Regions from separate parts of the Shewanella sp. SW1 genome, predicted to be linked through region 1. Evidence: riboswitches for the same ligand, from Rfam matches in the RefSeq annotation. Region 1 holds a riboswitch; the other holds the start of a gene.
What was found. A riboswitch is a leader RNA that binds a small molecule or an ion and turns the genes downstream of it on or off. The one in region 1 is predicted to bind thiamine pyrophosphate.
Positions count from the first base shown of each region.

Region 2: linked by a shared signal. The riboswitch ahead of L5M71_RS03510 (TonB-dependent receptor) and the one ahead of thiC (phosphomethylpyrimidine synthase ThiC) in region 1 are both predicted to bind thiamine pyrophosphate.

Region 1 is NZ_JAKKSG010000010.1:126,815-134,620, reverse strand. Features, by position in the region: gene L5M71_RS10900 (tRNA (adenine(22)-N(1))-methyltransferase) at 1-380, shown strand, start outside; gene L5M71_RS10895 (NUDIX hydrolase) at 660-1,190, shown strand; gene L5M71_RS10890 (tRNA-uridine aminocarboxypropyltransferase) at 1,339-1,935, shown strand; gene L5M71_RS23130 (pentapeptide repeat-containing protein) at 1,991-2,137, opposite strand; gene trhA (PAQR family membrane homeostasis protein TrhA) at 2,113-2,796, opposite strand; gene L5M71_RS10880 (hypothetical protein) at 3,290-4,666, shown strand; TPP riboswitch at 4,834-4,932, shown strand; gene thiC (phosphomethylpyrimidine synthase ThiC) at 5,134-7,254, shown strand; gene thiE (thiamine phosphate synthase) at 7,257-7,806, shown strand, end outside.
Region 2 is NZ_JAKKSG010000003.1:57,146-64,951, reverse strand. Features, by position in the region: gene L5M71_RS03525 (phosphotransferase) at 1-870, opposite strand, end outside; gene pnuC (nicotinamide riboside transporter PnuC) at 870-1,523, opposite strand; gene L5M71_RS03515 (hypothetical protein) at 1,570-1,830, opposite strand; gene L5M71_RS03510 (TonB-dependent receptor) at 1,928-4,147, opposite strand; TPP riboswitch at 4,202-4,340, opposite strand; gene L5M71_RS03505 (Crp/Fnr family transcriptional regulator) at 4,538-5,218, shown strand; gene tsgA (MFS transporter TsgA) at 5,286-6,461, opposite strand; gene deoD (purine-nucleoside phosphorylase) at 6,512-7,216, opposite strand; gene L5M71_RS03490 (YcfL family protein) at 7,517-7,806, opposite strand, start outside.

The DNA of each region.
Region 1 (7,806 bases):
TTCTAGCCCTGCACCCACAGCGGTACCTCGAATTTATTTTGTGTCCCGTGCATCATAATTATTATGTCAGGCAATCACTTTCGGCCTTAGGGCTAGGGCTCAAGTCGGAACTCTTATTGGAAGAGAATCAACGTTTCTACGAAATCCTCCATGTCAGTACAATCGCGGCTCCAAATGCTCTGCCTATCAGTGCTACGGGTTCGTTAATGTGGCAGATGCTAGATGAAGCAAGTTTGCCGCGAGCGCAGCGTTATTTGTCGCAGGTGATTGGTCATTACCAACGCATGCCCACGCATAAGCAAACACCAGCGATTATTGATGCCTATCAGCAGCAATTGGCCCAGCTCTTAAGTGAGCATAGTGAGTTTGAATGCGCTTGAGCATTTTTGCCGCTTGGGGATTACGCTGAGAACTAAGATGAGAACCAAAGATGAGCAGTTACGATGAGGATCAGGCGAAAGAGCTGATGCATCGCGATCTTAACATCATGGGCAAAACGATTTTAGCTTAAGCCTTTAATAATCAAGAGTCTAATCGCTAAAACCTATCAATCACTCGGACTGGACTGAGTGTGATTATTGCCTCTGCTACAGTTTTTGATCTGCATTTGGCACATTTTCGTTTATGCTGCGACTCCTTTTCGGCAAATGGCTACGACTATGCGTTTATTGAGAACCACCCAAGATCCAGCGGTTAACCTACAGACGGCACGCGTTTTTTATCGCAGAGCTGCCCGCGCGATAGTGTTATCGGGTGAAGACATTTTGCTACTTTATACCCAAAAATACCGCGACTACAGCTTACCCGGAGGCGGAATTGATGATGGCGAGAGTCTCGAAGATGGACTGATCCGCGAGCTACAGGAAGAAACCGGTGCCTTAGACATTCAAGTGTTAGCCCCTTTTGGTCGCTATGAAGAGTTTCGACCTTGGTACCGTGAAGGAGCGAATGTAGTGCACATGGAGTCATTCTGTTATGTGTGCCGTATTGACATCACATTGGGCGAGCGTGGTTTAGGTGAGACTCGATTAGAAGCCCATGAGATTAAAAATGGCATGCGACCTCAATGGCTCAATATTCATCAAGCTATCGCCCATAATGAAGATATTCAGCGTAATCATCCCCATAAAGGCCAATCAATAGAACGTGAAACTTTTCTGCTAAAACAGATAGTGTTGGAATGTTTGTAAGTTTTATCATTTTTAAATCATGTGTTTAATATATGATTTTATTTCACACATAACTGAGTGAGCAGGGTTTGGTTGGCGATTAAACGTCGTTATTTTAACCTGATCTTTTAAGCTGATACTGCTTCGAGCCTGTTCCTAAAATCGCTAGATGTTTAATGTTATTTCTCATTCTTTTGCCGCAGCAAGGAAGGCAATGCAGATTATTTTATTGACCCACGAGCGCGAGTTAACCCGCAAAACGAATACTGGCCAACTCGCGTTAGCCGCATTCCCTGAAGAGGTGAAAAGCATCGTCTGGTCGAGAACGGCACCTGATAACGATTTAGTGGCTATGTTGGCATCGCAGCAAGCCAAGCTGTTGTTTCCTGCAAGTGATACTGAGTTTGCTATGCCCACTGATATTAACCCCTTAGCTGAGCCAGCGCTCTCGAACGCACAAGCCTTGTTAGTGCCTGCGCAATCCACAGTCATAGCAGCACAACGAATGCCGAGCCAAGTGGTGATTTTAGATGCGACTTGGCAGGAGGCACGTAAGATGCTGCGCCAGAGCCCCTATCTTAAAACAGCCGCACGAGTCAGTTTGCCGCCACTTATGCCAGAATCCGCCTTTATATTGCGGCGTAATCAGCAAGAAGGGGGTTTGTGTACTGCAGAATGTATTATTGCGCTTTGGCGCCAGTGTGGCAGAGAAGAACAAGCGACGCTATTAGCGTCGCTGTTTACTGAATTGAATAGCCGTACTTGATTGCAGTGTTTGAGAGAGTGTTCGAGGAAGTGCATGAATAGATAATTAACGACTTTTAGCTTTGACCCATAGATAAATCACAGTCATTTAAATCAGAGCCAGCTGAATCACCATCTGTTAAGTCACAGTCATTTAAATCAGAGCCAGTTATATTACCATCAGTTAAATCATAGTCATTTAAATAACAGTCAGATATATACACAGAAAGTGACTCATGGCACCGCCGAGCACAAACAAATGCCAAATGGCATGGTTGAATGGAATGCGTTTACCGACGTAGAACACAACTCCTAAGGTGTAAAATAACCCGCCTAAGATTAATAGATTAAAGCCTACCTCTGACATCGCCGCCGTTAAATCGCCCATCACAGTAACACATAGCCAACCCATAGCGAGATACAACACTAGGCTTAACTTTTTGAATTTGTGAATAAATAACGTCTTAAATAGGATCCCACCAATTGCAAGCGACCAAATGGCCGTTAAAATCACTATCGACTGCGTGCCTTGTAAGCTTATCAGCATCAAAGGTGTGTAAGTTCCTGCAATTAAACAGTAAATAGCGCAGTGATCGGCGATCTTCAGTTTATGTTTCCAGCCTGAATGGCTAACGCTGTGATATAACGTCGAGCATAGGAAAAGCACTATGATGCTCGCACCATAAATGGTTACGCCCGTAAGTTGAATTGGCGTTAGGTGATCTTGACCTTTAAGCAGCATGAGCACCAATGCCACAATCCCCGCAATGACACCTAGGCCATGGGATACACTGTTAGCGATCTCTTCTTTGATACTATATGGTCCAGATTTTACCAGGTTTTTAACTGTGTTTGGCTGTTCGGTAACACTTTGACTCGACATGGTAGATACACACTCGTAAACGATAATGACTGAGTCTATCAGTTAGAAAAATAAATCACCATATTTAAGCGTACACTTGTAAGCTTAAATTTATGGTTGGCTTCTATTTTTCATCTTTTAGATTTTTAATGCTGTCTTGCACTCCCATCAGTGCATCGCATTGATGATGCTACTCGCTTCAAAACGTGAGATTTAACATTCAATTTAGCGCGATTATGATCCCAATTCCCAGCCTTATTTGTCTTAACTGGCAAGTGACTTATCAAGCACTGGCGTAAAGTACTGTGCTTGTAGCAGGTTGCATTCGCATTGAACTTTGCTCTGTTTGCCTCCTCTAATCTGCGTTGAGCACTCGTAAGTAAATGCAATTATTGGGTAATTCGCTTTCAATATTCACCAACCCGATATTGGATTGATATTGATTAGAGTGTAATCGTTCCACGTTAAGCATCATTGAAATCAATGGATACTATACAAAACCTAAGGATGGATTTTGCCTTTTCAACATCAACCCAAGGCCGCGCCTTTATTGACAGCATCTCCTACAGCGATAGCGATTGGAGATGATGCTGATAGTGCTTTGCTTTTTTCGGTCACATCGCCAGAAGGTGAGTCTTTTATTGCATTTGATCATCACTTCGGTGATCTGGATACTGCTCAAACGCCTGTTTTTACCACTGATGCCGAGCCGTCAGCGTTCAATAGCGGTGCAGGCCTTTTAGTCACTGAGCATGGCACCCAATCTATAGACCAAGAGCAAGCCCAAGATTTGGTACTGCAAGAAATCCATGCTGAACATCAAGATCAACATCAAGATAAATTGGTTGCTGAATCTGAATCCAAACCTGAACTGTTTAGGACGATACAAACTAGTGCTCAGGGATTGGGGACGGGATCCGTTTTGCGTGCTCGTCAGCCGTATTTCAAAGGATTCAGTTTGTTATTTTTTGTGCTCTTAGTGCATGCGTGTTTATTTTTACTTATCTGCATTTTGTGGCGCCCGCAGTTAAATCCCTTTGGATTAACTGAAACAGAAAGCCGTGGCCCTAAAGTGACAGCGATCAAGGCTTACTTTATTTATGCTCCCGCGGTAGAGAAAGCCGAAACCTCGGAGTCCAAAACTGAGATCAAGGCCGAGGATAAGACTGAAGCGACAAGTTCTGTTACGCCTACAATTGTTCCCACACCTCAAACTCAAGTGAAGCCTCTGCCAATACTTGAAAAGGTCATGCCTGAAACAATAGCACCCGAAAAGGCCGTCTCTGAAAAAGTAGAGTCGGAAAAAGTGAACCCAGATACGGTTAAACCGAACATCACTCAATCGAGCCAATCTCAATCAAAGAAAACTCAATCAAGTGCCCAAAGTGAAGTACAGCCCGCGGAAGTGACGGCAAAAAAACCAACTAATACGCTTGATACCACAGAAATGAAGCCGCAGCTTGGCGCTAAGAGTTCGCCCGCAGCAGAAGGTGAGAGCACAATAGCGACAAGCTCAAGCATGAGTTTATTCACCCAGCAATATTTTGAACGTCAGCGCGAGCAAGCGCTCGATGCTCTCGTCATTGAACAGGCCGATAAGTTCACCCGGAAATCGAATATGAGTGAAATGAGCCCAGAGATGGAGGTGCTATTTGTCCCTAACGCCGATGATTTCGGTGGCACAACGAGTTTAGATTTACCCTTAGACCCAAATCGTATTGTGCGTAAAGGGGATACTTGTTATCGCGTGGTACAAGTCGGCACTCAAGTTAATCCTAACGCCGAAAATTTAGGTTTTCCCATTAACTGCAGTGGCAAAAAAATCAATCAAGTTATTGATGATGCCATTCAATCTCGATTAAACAAAATGATGCTCAAACCCCATAAATAGTGACTTTCTTTTATGATTTATTTTCATTCTAATTATAGCTTTTTTAGTTTAATTTTATTTAATCAATTAAAAACAATTAATTATGAATCTTTATTTTGGATTGGTGGTTAAGATTTTTAATTGCTTTTTTCCTTGTTTGTTGCTGCCGCTTCTGTCTATACTGCGCACTCATCTTGTCGGAGTGCCTCTTGGCTGAGACCGTTTATTCGGGATCCGTTGAACCTGATCAGGTTAAAACCTGCGAAGGAAACAAGCGTAATAACACACATTAAATCGCCAAAATAGACGGCTTGAACACCTGTTAACTCAGCAGTGTTTTAAGCCTTAATGTTTAGATTTAATCGTTATTGAGCAGGGTAACTCAATTTTTGAAGCCAGTGTTGGCCACAAAAATTGATTGCCATGCCCAGCTATCAACAACTCAATTCTCCAGACAAGCAACTCCATTTTTTAACGTGAGATTGCTTATGTCCAGTTCAAACCCAAACCCAGCTGTAGCTGCCAGTGCGATAGAAATCACAGCGCCAGAATCGACAATCCCTAATAAATCGACTGAGTCTAGTCAATCAATCGTGCCTCAGGCGCCGAGTCGCCGCGAAACCCGTGCGCAGGCCCAAGCCTTTATCGATACGCTAGCGCCACTGCAACATCCTAATTCACAAAAGATTTATCTCGAGGGTTCCAGTGCCGATATTCGCGTTGGCATGCGGCAAATTCTGCAGACTGACACCTTGGTCGGCGGCACAGATGATGCGCCCATCATGGAAAAAAATCCGCCAATCCGCGTGTACGATTGCGCCGGACCTTATTCCGATCCTGAGGCCGACATCAATGTGCGTCTAGGCCTTGGTAAATTAAGACAAAACTGGATTCTAGCCCGCAACGACACAGAGCAATTATCCTGCGCGACCTCAGACTTTACCCAACAAAGACTTGCCGACGACGGTTTAGATCATCTGCGTTTTGAGGCTGGCTCGAGTGCCATTGTCCGCCCATGCAGAGCGCTGCAGGGCAAACGAGTCAGTCAATTACACTATGCCCGTCAAGGGATTATCACGCCAGAAATGGAATATGTGGCGATCCGCGAGAACATGGCACTTGCGCAAGTACAGGATGAAATCCTCAATCGTAAAGCCAAGGGCGAAGCCTTTGGTGCCTTAGTCGGCGAACCGATTACCGCCGAATTTGTCCGCGCCGAAGTTGCCCGTGGCCGCGCGATTATTCCGCTGAATATTAACCATCCCGAAGCCGAACCTATGATTATCGGGCGTAATTTTCTGGTGAAAGTGAACGCCAATATCGGTAACTCGGCGGTGACGTCTTCCATCGAGGAAGAAGTGGAAAAGCTTGTCTGGTCAACCCGTTGGGGTGCAGATACTGTCATGGATTTATCCACGGGTCGTTATATTCACGAAACCCGCGAGTGGATCATCCGCAACTCACCAGTGCCCATCGGCACAGTGCCGATTTATCAAGCGCTGGAGAAAGTGAACGGCGTGGCAGAGGATTTAACCTGGGAAGTGTTTCGCGATACCTTGATTGAACAAGCTGAGCAAGGTGTTGATTACTTTACGATTCATGCTGGTGTACTGCTACGTTATGTGCCGATGACGGCTAAACGCGTTACTGGGATCGTTTCCCGCGGCGGTTCAATCATGGCCAAATGGTGCCTGAGTCATCACAAGGAAAACTTCCTCTACAGCCATTTTCGTGAGATCTGTGAGCTTTGCGTCGCCTACGATGTATCCCTGTCCTTAGGTGATGGTATGCGTCCAGGCTCGATTGCCGACGCTAATGATGCCGCCCAGTTTGCAGAGCTTGAAACCTTAGGTGAGCTAGTCAAAATCGCGTGGGAATACGACGTACAAACCATTATCGAAGGACCGGGACATATCCCGATGCAGCTCATTAAAGAGAACATGGACAAGCAGTTAGCTCACTGCGATGAAGCGCCTTTTTACACGCTTGGCCCACAAATCACCGATATCGCACCTGGGTATGATCATTTTACCTCCGGCATAGGTGCGGCCATGATCGCTTGGTACGGCTGCGCTATGTTGTGTTATGTCACGCCAAAAGAACATTTAGGATTACCGAATAAACAAGATGTTAAGCAAGGTTTGATTGCTTATAAGATTGCTGCCCACGCCGCCGATGTGGCGAAAGGTCATCCGAGTGCGCAAATTCGTGATAATGCGCTGGCAAAGGCGCGTTTCGAATTCCGCTGGGAAGATCAATATAATTTAGGACTCGATCCTGAAACCGCGCGTGCTTATCACGATGAATCTTTACCGCAGGAATCCGCTAAAGTCGCGCATTTTTGCTCTATGTGTGGCCCTAAATTTTGTTCGATGAAAATCACCCAAGATGTTCGCGCCTATGCCGCTGGCTTAGAGGCGGCACAAGCGAAGGCGGAGCAAGTTGAAGCGGCTGCCCAAGCTATGCAAGTCACAATCAAGACGCCGCAGGAGTTGGAGGCGGCAATGGCGCTAAAATCGGCACAATTTGCTGCCTCGGGCGCCGAGATCTATCAGGTGATAGACAAGCAGGTAAAAGATAAGCTTGTCGCCGAAGCTGAGGAAGCCTAATTATGCTGGGTATTCATGGGGGGAAATTGCCCATGAATACCGAGCGCCCCGCGTTTGTCTGGACTATAGCCGGTTCAGACAGCGGCGGCGGTGCCGGTATTCAGGCGGACTTGGCCACGATTCAAGATTTGGGCTGTCACAGTTGCAGCGTGATCACCACAGTGACGGCGCAAAGCTCAGTGGCGGTCACTTTAGTCGAGCCCGTATCTGCGGCGATGTTAATGGCTCAGTTGACCACTTTACTTTCAGACTTGCCACCCAAAGCGATCAAAATCGGCTTACTGGCAGATCAATCTCAAGTCGCATTGCTGGCAGATTGGATCGCGAGTTTTAAAATCCACTATCCATCAGTGCCTGTGATTGTCGATCCTGTGATGGTCGCCAGTTGTGGTGATGCATTAGCAGTAGATAACAGTCAGGATATAAAAAGTACGGCCAAATCAGCTTTAGATTTCAAGCCTTTCAGAGGCTTAATCGAACTTATCACGCCCAACGTGCTCGAACTTGGGCGGTTAACTCACAGTGATGTTTCGACCAAATCGCAGTTCGTTG
Region 2 (7,806 bases), on a different contig from region 1:
CAACTCACACAGTGGATGCGACGCCGTCGCATACTCAAAATCAATACAACACAAGCGGTTATTTTTAAGTAACAAATTATGGGGATTAAGATCGCGATGGCAAAACTGCGGCTTGATTATGCAGGCTGCTAACTCATCACACCAATGTTTAATTTCGATTTGAATTGCAAGCAGCTTAGCCACCCGCTCATTCCAATCACGAGTATTGCTATAACCAATATCACTACCCTGCTTCAATGGCACAGCTCGCCTTAATACTGGCTCACGAAATGTTGCAGAAGCCTGATAGGCAAGCATTTGCTGGTGATATTCCTGCCACTGCTCAGTGATACTAATATCATAAGGCCCTGTAGGCAGATCGCGTAATTGCAGCAATAACGCCAATAGCAAACAATGGGCTTGGTTAGGATGCGTTTCTTGTTCTGCTGCCGGATACTGTAAATAATTAAACGTCGATTGCCCCAGCACAAAATCAGCAGCACTCGTTTGGCGCTCTAACGCTGGCCAGTGGATTAAGCCTTCGTTTTCAATATCGTCACTTTCAATATAATCACTTTCAATAAAATCACTGAGGTAATAACGCTCATCTTCGCTCACCCACAACAGTTCAGGAGCAAGTTTAGCTTGAGCCAATTGCTGCCAGTAAAAACGCTCCTGCTGGCGGTTGCAAAAACTGTCCGCCGCATCGGCATTCACCCGCAGAACATAACTGCCTGTGGGCGTAGTGATTTTATAATTATGATTACTTAAGCCGCCCGCAAGCTCATGAATACTTAACACGTTAACTAGCCCAGCACTTTTGAGTATGGGGTAAAGTGCTTTGAATGGCTCGCCTGCTGAGCGTTGCATCGAGGCGTTTATATCGAGCATTAACTGAGTAACTTCAAGGTATTAGCTTCACGGGCATCGGCTAACGCGGTTCGCCACAGGAAATACCCCACGACCGCCAGACCCACATAAAGCACGAATAACAAGGATGTCAGCATCAAGCCTTTGCTGAGATAAAGGTAAATCGACACTATGTCAATAACCACCCAATAAAGCCAATTCTCAAGTACCTTTTTTGCTACTAAATAAGTCGTCATCACGGCGAAACAGGTTGTCGCCGCATCTAGATACGGGAATGCGGCTTGGGTATACGTCGCCATACCGTGACCAACCAAAAGCGAAATCACGCCCGTCGCTGCGATCAACTTTAAATGGGTTTTCAATGGCCAAGTGGTCACTTTTACGCCTTGATGCTTATCACCACCTTGGGTCCAGAGCCAATATCCATAGAGCGCCATCGCCATGTAATAGACGTTAAGCACAGACTCCATCAGTAGCGACACCTTCCAAAACAACACAGTGTAAATGGCGGTACTGGCAAAGGCCGCCGCCCAGCACCACACACTGGCCTTCATCGCCAGCAGTAAATATGCCATCGCCAACAATACCGCGAGGGCTTCCCATACGGTCATCACATGGACTTCACCAAAGGCCGTATTAACGCTCTCGACCAAGGTTAACCATAAATCTGTCATAGTGTTGTTCTCATTGCCTATATGTCGCTTACATGGCGGTCAATCATTATTCGCTGTGGGCTAAATTCAGCTCACCACCGATAAACTTACACACAAATACTGCCTTGCCCCACTTCTCATGGGCCGCTTGCATCTCAGTCGCCAGCATAGTCATCACATCTAAATAATCGCCGCACACTTGAGTAGCCATCGCATTAGTCACGCGCTCGATATTGGGATAGCTATCCACGCGGCCAATAAACCACTTGATAGGATCGAGGTAATTTTCATTAAAGGGATACATGCTAATTTCTGCGGTCAGTTTCATTTTAATTCCTTGATATTCTGAAGTAAGGCTGTAGCCCAAATACTGGGCTACAGTTCAGTTAACACTTAAATGATTATGCTCATTTTAAAATGAGCTATTACATAAACTTAACGTTAAAGGTTACGCCAATCTGACGCGGATCGCCGTAACGAATATATTGCTTTTCCGCCCAACCGTTATCTGGCTCATTGCCAAAATAGAAGCCACGCACACCGTATTCTTCATTAAACAGATTGCGTCCCCATAAATATGCCGACCATGCGCTCGCCTCATAACCTACGCGGGCATTGACGATAGTGTAGGGTTCAGAGCGGGATTCATTGCTGTCTGAATAATAGAATTCACTCTTACCGCTAAGATTCAGGTTAGCAAACCAACCCGAATTGGCACGATAAGTCCCGCCAAGGCTGTAGGTAAGATGTGGAGAATGGGCAAGATCGCGGCCAGTTAAATCCACCTCAGTGCCATATTTATCCTGATACTGGTAGTCACCGTAGGCCGTTTCTAACCAACCTAAGCTTGAGTAAACTTGCAGATTATCGGTGGCATACCAGGTTGCATCTAACTCAGCGCCATAGTTATTCGAACTGCCTGCATTTTCAGTGAACAAGATAAAACGCTGTGGTTTATCGGGATCTTGCTGTGATGCAGCCACCTGTTGATCTTGTCTGTCCATATAGAACAGCGCCAAATTAGTATCGATAAGTCCCGCTAACCAATGGGATTTAAGGCCGATTTCATAGTTATAGAGCGTCTCAGTACTAAACTCTTTTTTATCGTTCAATTCGACGGGCAAAGTCATGTTGAAACCGCCCGCCTTGTAACCGCGTGCGACTCGGATATAAGCATTGTGTGAGTCGTTCAGCACTTTACTCACAGCAATATGACCGCCCCACATGGTTTCGCTCGGGTCGAAATTATCGTTATTCGTATCAGAGTAATGACTGTTGCGACGCTCTAAACGTAGACCCACAGATAAAGCATAATTTGAGCCCAAATCCGTATCAAGCTGGCCAAACAGTGCATAGTTTGTCGCCTCATACTCTGAGTCTAAGACTTCATCTAGCGAAGTATTGTACTCAGAATACAATTGGTTATCTTCTTTCAGATTCATGGCATACACACCAAGCAACCAATCAGTACTTTCTGCAAAAATACGGCCCTGCTCGGTAGAACTTAAGCGAAACTCTTGCGACACGGTTTTACGCTGACCCGTTTTATCCCAAAAATAATCGTATTGACACGGCGCCAGATTGCCATTGTCATCATTGCATTGCTTAGAGGCCCAATATTCTGAGTTAGCCCAATCACCATCGTAACTGTAATGGTGATCGGTATTCGCAAAAGAGGTTAACGAAGTTAATTCGAAGTTTTCTGCGCCGGAATAGATCGCTTTAAAACCCGCGCCTGTGGTGCGCTGGCTATCAACACCCGGTTGATCCGATGTTGTCTGGGTTGGTGAATTGGTTAAACTCCAGACATCATAGCCATTATCAAAATCGGCATGCAGCACAGTTAAATCAAACTGCAAATCATCTGTCGCATACCAGCGCAGCTTAGCGCGGCCGCTGAATTCATCGCGACCATTTGTATCATCACGGTCTAAATACAAGTTATCGTGGTAACCATTTTGCTGATGTTGCTGCATTGACACACGATAAAGCAGCTTGCCAGAATCCGTTAATGGGCCAGAACTGAAACCACTAAAAGTGCGTAAATCATCATCGCCTAACGACACTTCGCCGCCATGCTCAAACACATCAGTTGGATCGTTACTCTTCAGATAAATCAATCCCGCTAAGGCATTCGCGCCATAACGCGTCCCCTGCGGTCCACGAAGCACTTCGACCTGCTGTAAATCGTACATGCTCGACACCATGCCAATACCGGATAAATCGATATCATCTATGATGTAACCCACGGAAGAATTAGGTGCGCCTTGGTATTGCTCCTGCTCCCCTACACCGCGAATTTGAAAATATTTCGGCCGAGAGCTTCCACCTGACCAGTTAAAATTGGCGATAGAATTAAGCAGATCTTCAAAGTGTTGCGCACTTTCATCTTGAATTTTTTGACTGTCGATAACGGTAATGCTGGAGGGCATTTTTTCTAAGCTTGAACTGCGAAAATCCGCCGTCACCACCATGACTTCCATCTCAGTGCTGGGATCGGGTTTATCGATAGCGTCGGTTTGTGCAAAAACAGGGGTGCTCAGCGCTGCGGCGATGGCTAACGCCAGCGGCGCTCGGGCTAAAAATAAGCTTGGCGATACGGTTGAAAATGGAGATTGATGGTTTGACGTTTTACGGTTTGACATAGGACCTCAAATATAATGTTTGAGATCCGGCAACGAATAAGCGATTCAGAAGTGTGCTGTTGATTGGCCCATTCCTACGCCGGTATTAGCCGGATCAGGTTCTAAGGGTTCGTCAGATGACATCTCAGTTTGCAGCCGTTAACGTTAAAATCAGAGTAACATTAATGCACAACAAACACCCCTTGGCGGCGCCTAGTATACATGACGGAAATAAAAAGTGGGCACTCTTATCTCTGCGATTCAATTAAATGTCGCGAAAACCACTGCCCTTCAGTCCGTATGATGAAAATATCTTTAGTAGCCGCCTAAATCCTTTCGTCCATTTGACCGCCTATCATGATAATGCTATAGAAGGTCGCAATTTCGAACACAGTAAGAGGATCATAGTCGATGCAGCTAAAACCTTTATCGAAAGGACGTTATAGCCAGCGATGGGAGCAAGACTATCCACTTATTGAAGCGGTTGTACTTAGCTGCATCAGCGAAATAAAAATGCTCAAAAAAGGCGCTCACCTCATGACGCAGGGGGAAGCGATGGCATCACTTGTATTGGTGAAGCAAGGTCGCGTATCACTCGGCCATACCGCGAGAAATGGTCGGTGTTTTCAATTAGGTACTATTGATTGTGATTCACAGCTGTTTGGCGAAATGGAGTTCTTCACCCAGTACCATTGTCAACTAGACATTATTGCCAGTGAACCCTTAGAAATCATGTTGATTAGCGCTGAAAAACTGCAACATTGCCTCGGTCAACACCCTCAACTCGCGCTATTTTTCGCTAGTGCAATTGCGATTGACTACCAAGACACAGTGGATATTTTTACTCGGCGACTGCTCTATCCCATCAGTTATAACGTGGCATTTGATATTTACCATGAATACTTAAATGACTTGCCCGTAGATGGCTTTAGTAAACGTTATTTAGAGGCTGAACGATTTGGCACTACCGACCGAGTCTACCGTCGGGCGCTACAAAATCTTGAGGAACGAGGCTTAATTGAGCGGAAAAAAGATGGCATTCGGATTTGTAATCTCAACGCACTCAAGAAATTTGTTGAAGCAGGTATATAACCGCTTTCAACATAACCCACACTCGACTTAATTTAACAACCGAGTGTGGGATGGATGCACAGGTAAATTAACTTACGGATGGCGAGTGTTGTTCCATAGCCGATTTCATCCGACTTGAAACGATCAATAGCATAAATATCGCTGCGTAAAGCAGAGGTATCACATACATCACTGTTTGTAATCCGATAATACGTTCAAAGAAAGAACTGATGGCTGGGCTAAACATCGCCCCAGCACTTCCGCTAATAAGAATATATGACACATTTTTGCTGCTGGCTTTTTTTACAAAAGACACGCCATAAGCAATAAATGCATTATAAAGCGCGGCACACACAAAACCGTAACCATAGGTTAAATAAGCTATCCAATTAAGATTATTGGTACTGACAATGGCAGCGGTGATCACCATAGCTAAAGCAATAATACCGACTAAGAAATGGTGAATTTTTACACGAGTCACAATCACAGTCGAAATTAACGCCCCAATTAGCGCAGCGGACCAATACTGGGTAATAATATTACCGGCATCTTCAAACGGAATATCAAATTTTTGTTTTACAAATAAAGGTGCCCAAGTTAAAAAAGTATATAAAGCCAACATTCCTAAAAATAAACCAATACCTCCACTAATAATACCGAGATTCCATTCAGACTGTTGTTTCTCTTGTGTTGTAGAAGATTGCTCGCAAATAGAGAAATGAGTGAACAAGGTAATAATGACTGTACCGAACGCCACTAAACCTACGGCTAAATAGCTATAACTCCATGATAATGAATTTGTTAATGCATAAGTCGTTATCAATGGAAAAATAACGCCTGCAATATTAAACGTTGCATCTTGCACCACTAACATTGTGCTTTGTAATTTCTCTTGCCACACAGACACCACAATCGTACCAGCAATACATAGACCGATACCGCCACAAAAACCAATTAAGGTCATTGCTACCATCACAACTTGTAGGGAACTGGTTAGATGTAAAGCCAGAGCAGAAAGAGCAACCAGACTGTAACTTATCAAGGTCATTCTTTTGATACCCATTTTTTCAATAAAGAAAAATGCAGCAATCGTTCCCGCGAGTGCACCGCCATTAAGCAATGAAAAAATTGATGCAACTTCGTTAACATTAGCGGCAAATTTCTCAGCTATGGGTTCAATCAACATCCCAAATTGGGTCGCAAAGCCCGCCATAATAAAATTGGCGAGAAAACTGATGGCTGTTAAAGTAATTTTATTATTCATTATGTCATTCCATAAGTGAAATGCTAAGGGTTCAAAGGATGGCTTTAAACCTAATTGAGGGCGGTTTCTAACGCGAGCTCGATCATATTATTAAAAGAGAGTTGGCGTTCTTCGGCCGTAGTTTCTTCACCGGTTAAACAATGATCCGATACCGTTAAAATGGCTAATGATTCGATACCTTGTTGGTGTGACAATCCATAAAGCCCCGCCACTTCCATATCAATACCTAATACCCCAAAACGTTCAAGTGCGGGGATCATATCTTCATCGGGATCGTAATAAAGATCACCACTAAAGATATTGCCAACTTTTACACTAATGCCTTTCTCATTCGCTGTTGTATAGGCTTTATGCAATAAAGAAAAGGTCGCAGAAGTTGCCATTTGGTAGCCACTACTACGCTTAGCGTTAGTAGGTGAATCCGTGCCTGCGGCTTGGGCTAAAATGACATCTCGCATTTGTACATGTTTTTGTGTTGCACCTAAACTGCCAATACGAATAATGCGTTTCACGCCAAAATAATTAATCAGCTCATGGCCATAGAGCACCATAGATGAAATACCCATACCATGACCCATAACGGAAATGCGCTGTCCTTGGTAAAAGCCCGTGTAACCAAGCATATTGCGAACATTCGTGACTTCTACGGCATCGGTAAGATAGGTTTCAGCGATATATTTAGCACGGAGTGGATCACCCGGCATAATAACAGTTTCAGCAAAATCAGTAGGTTGAGCATTAATATGAGCAGTCATCTTTCTATCCTCATGTGGTAATATGCTGATAGTAGTGCTCAATCACTAAATGTATTTAGGACTAAAGTCCGGATTTCACCTTGCCGTAAACCTTTTTGCTTAAAAATGGGTGATTTATCGCAACTTTCAATGTCAAAAAGACGAAAGCTAATAACATTTGAGTGACCTTAAGGTCATTGAAAGTTGATGTAAAACGAATAAAAAGGCTTACTCCTTAAAAGAAGTAAGCCATTTTAGAACGGGTTTAATATCAAAAAATCAATTAAACACGGAATAAACTAAACAGAAGTAAACTCAAGCTTAGTTTGAAAAGGTTTCACGCACGTATACATCAAATTTAACCACTTGGGCATTAGGTGCAACAGCGCCGACTTGCAATTGCTGTTTACCATGTAATTTCACAGATTTCCAGCTGGTCGCTTCATCTTCGATAGTAAAGCCGCTGGCATCGTACCAAGTGAATTTATATTGCACACGCATATCGGAAGAGGATTTGCTAACAATCAACGCTGAGCCCTGCACGAAATCACCGACTCGGCGTGCATCCACACTCTGTACCGCAATATCTCTGGCAAAGCTGGAGTTATCGA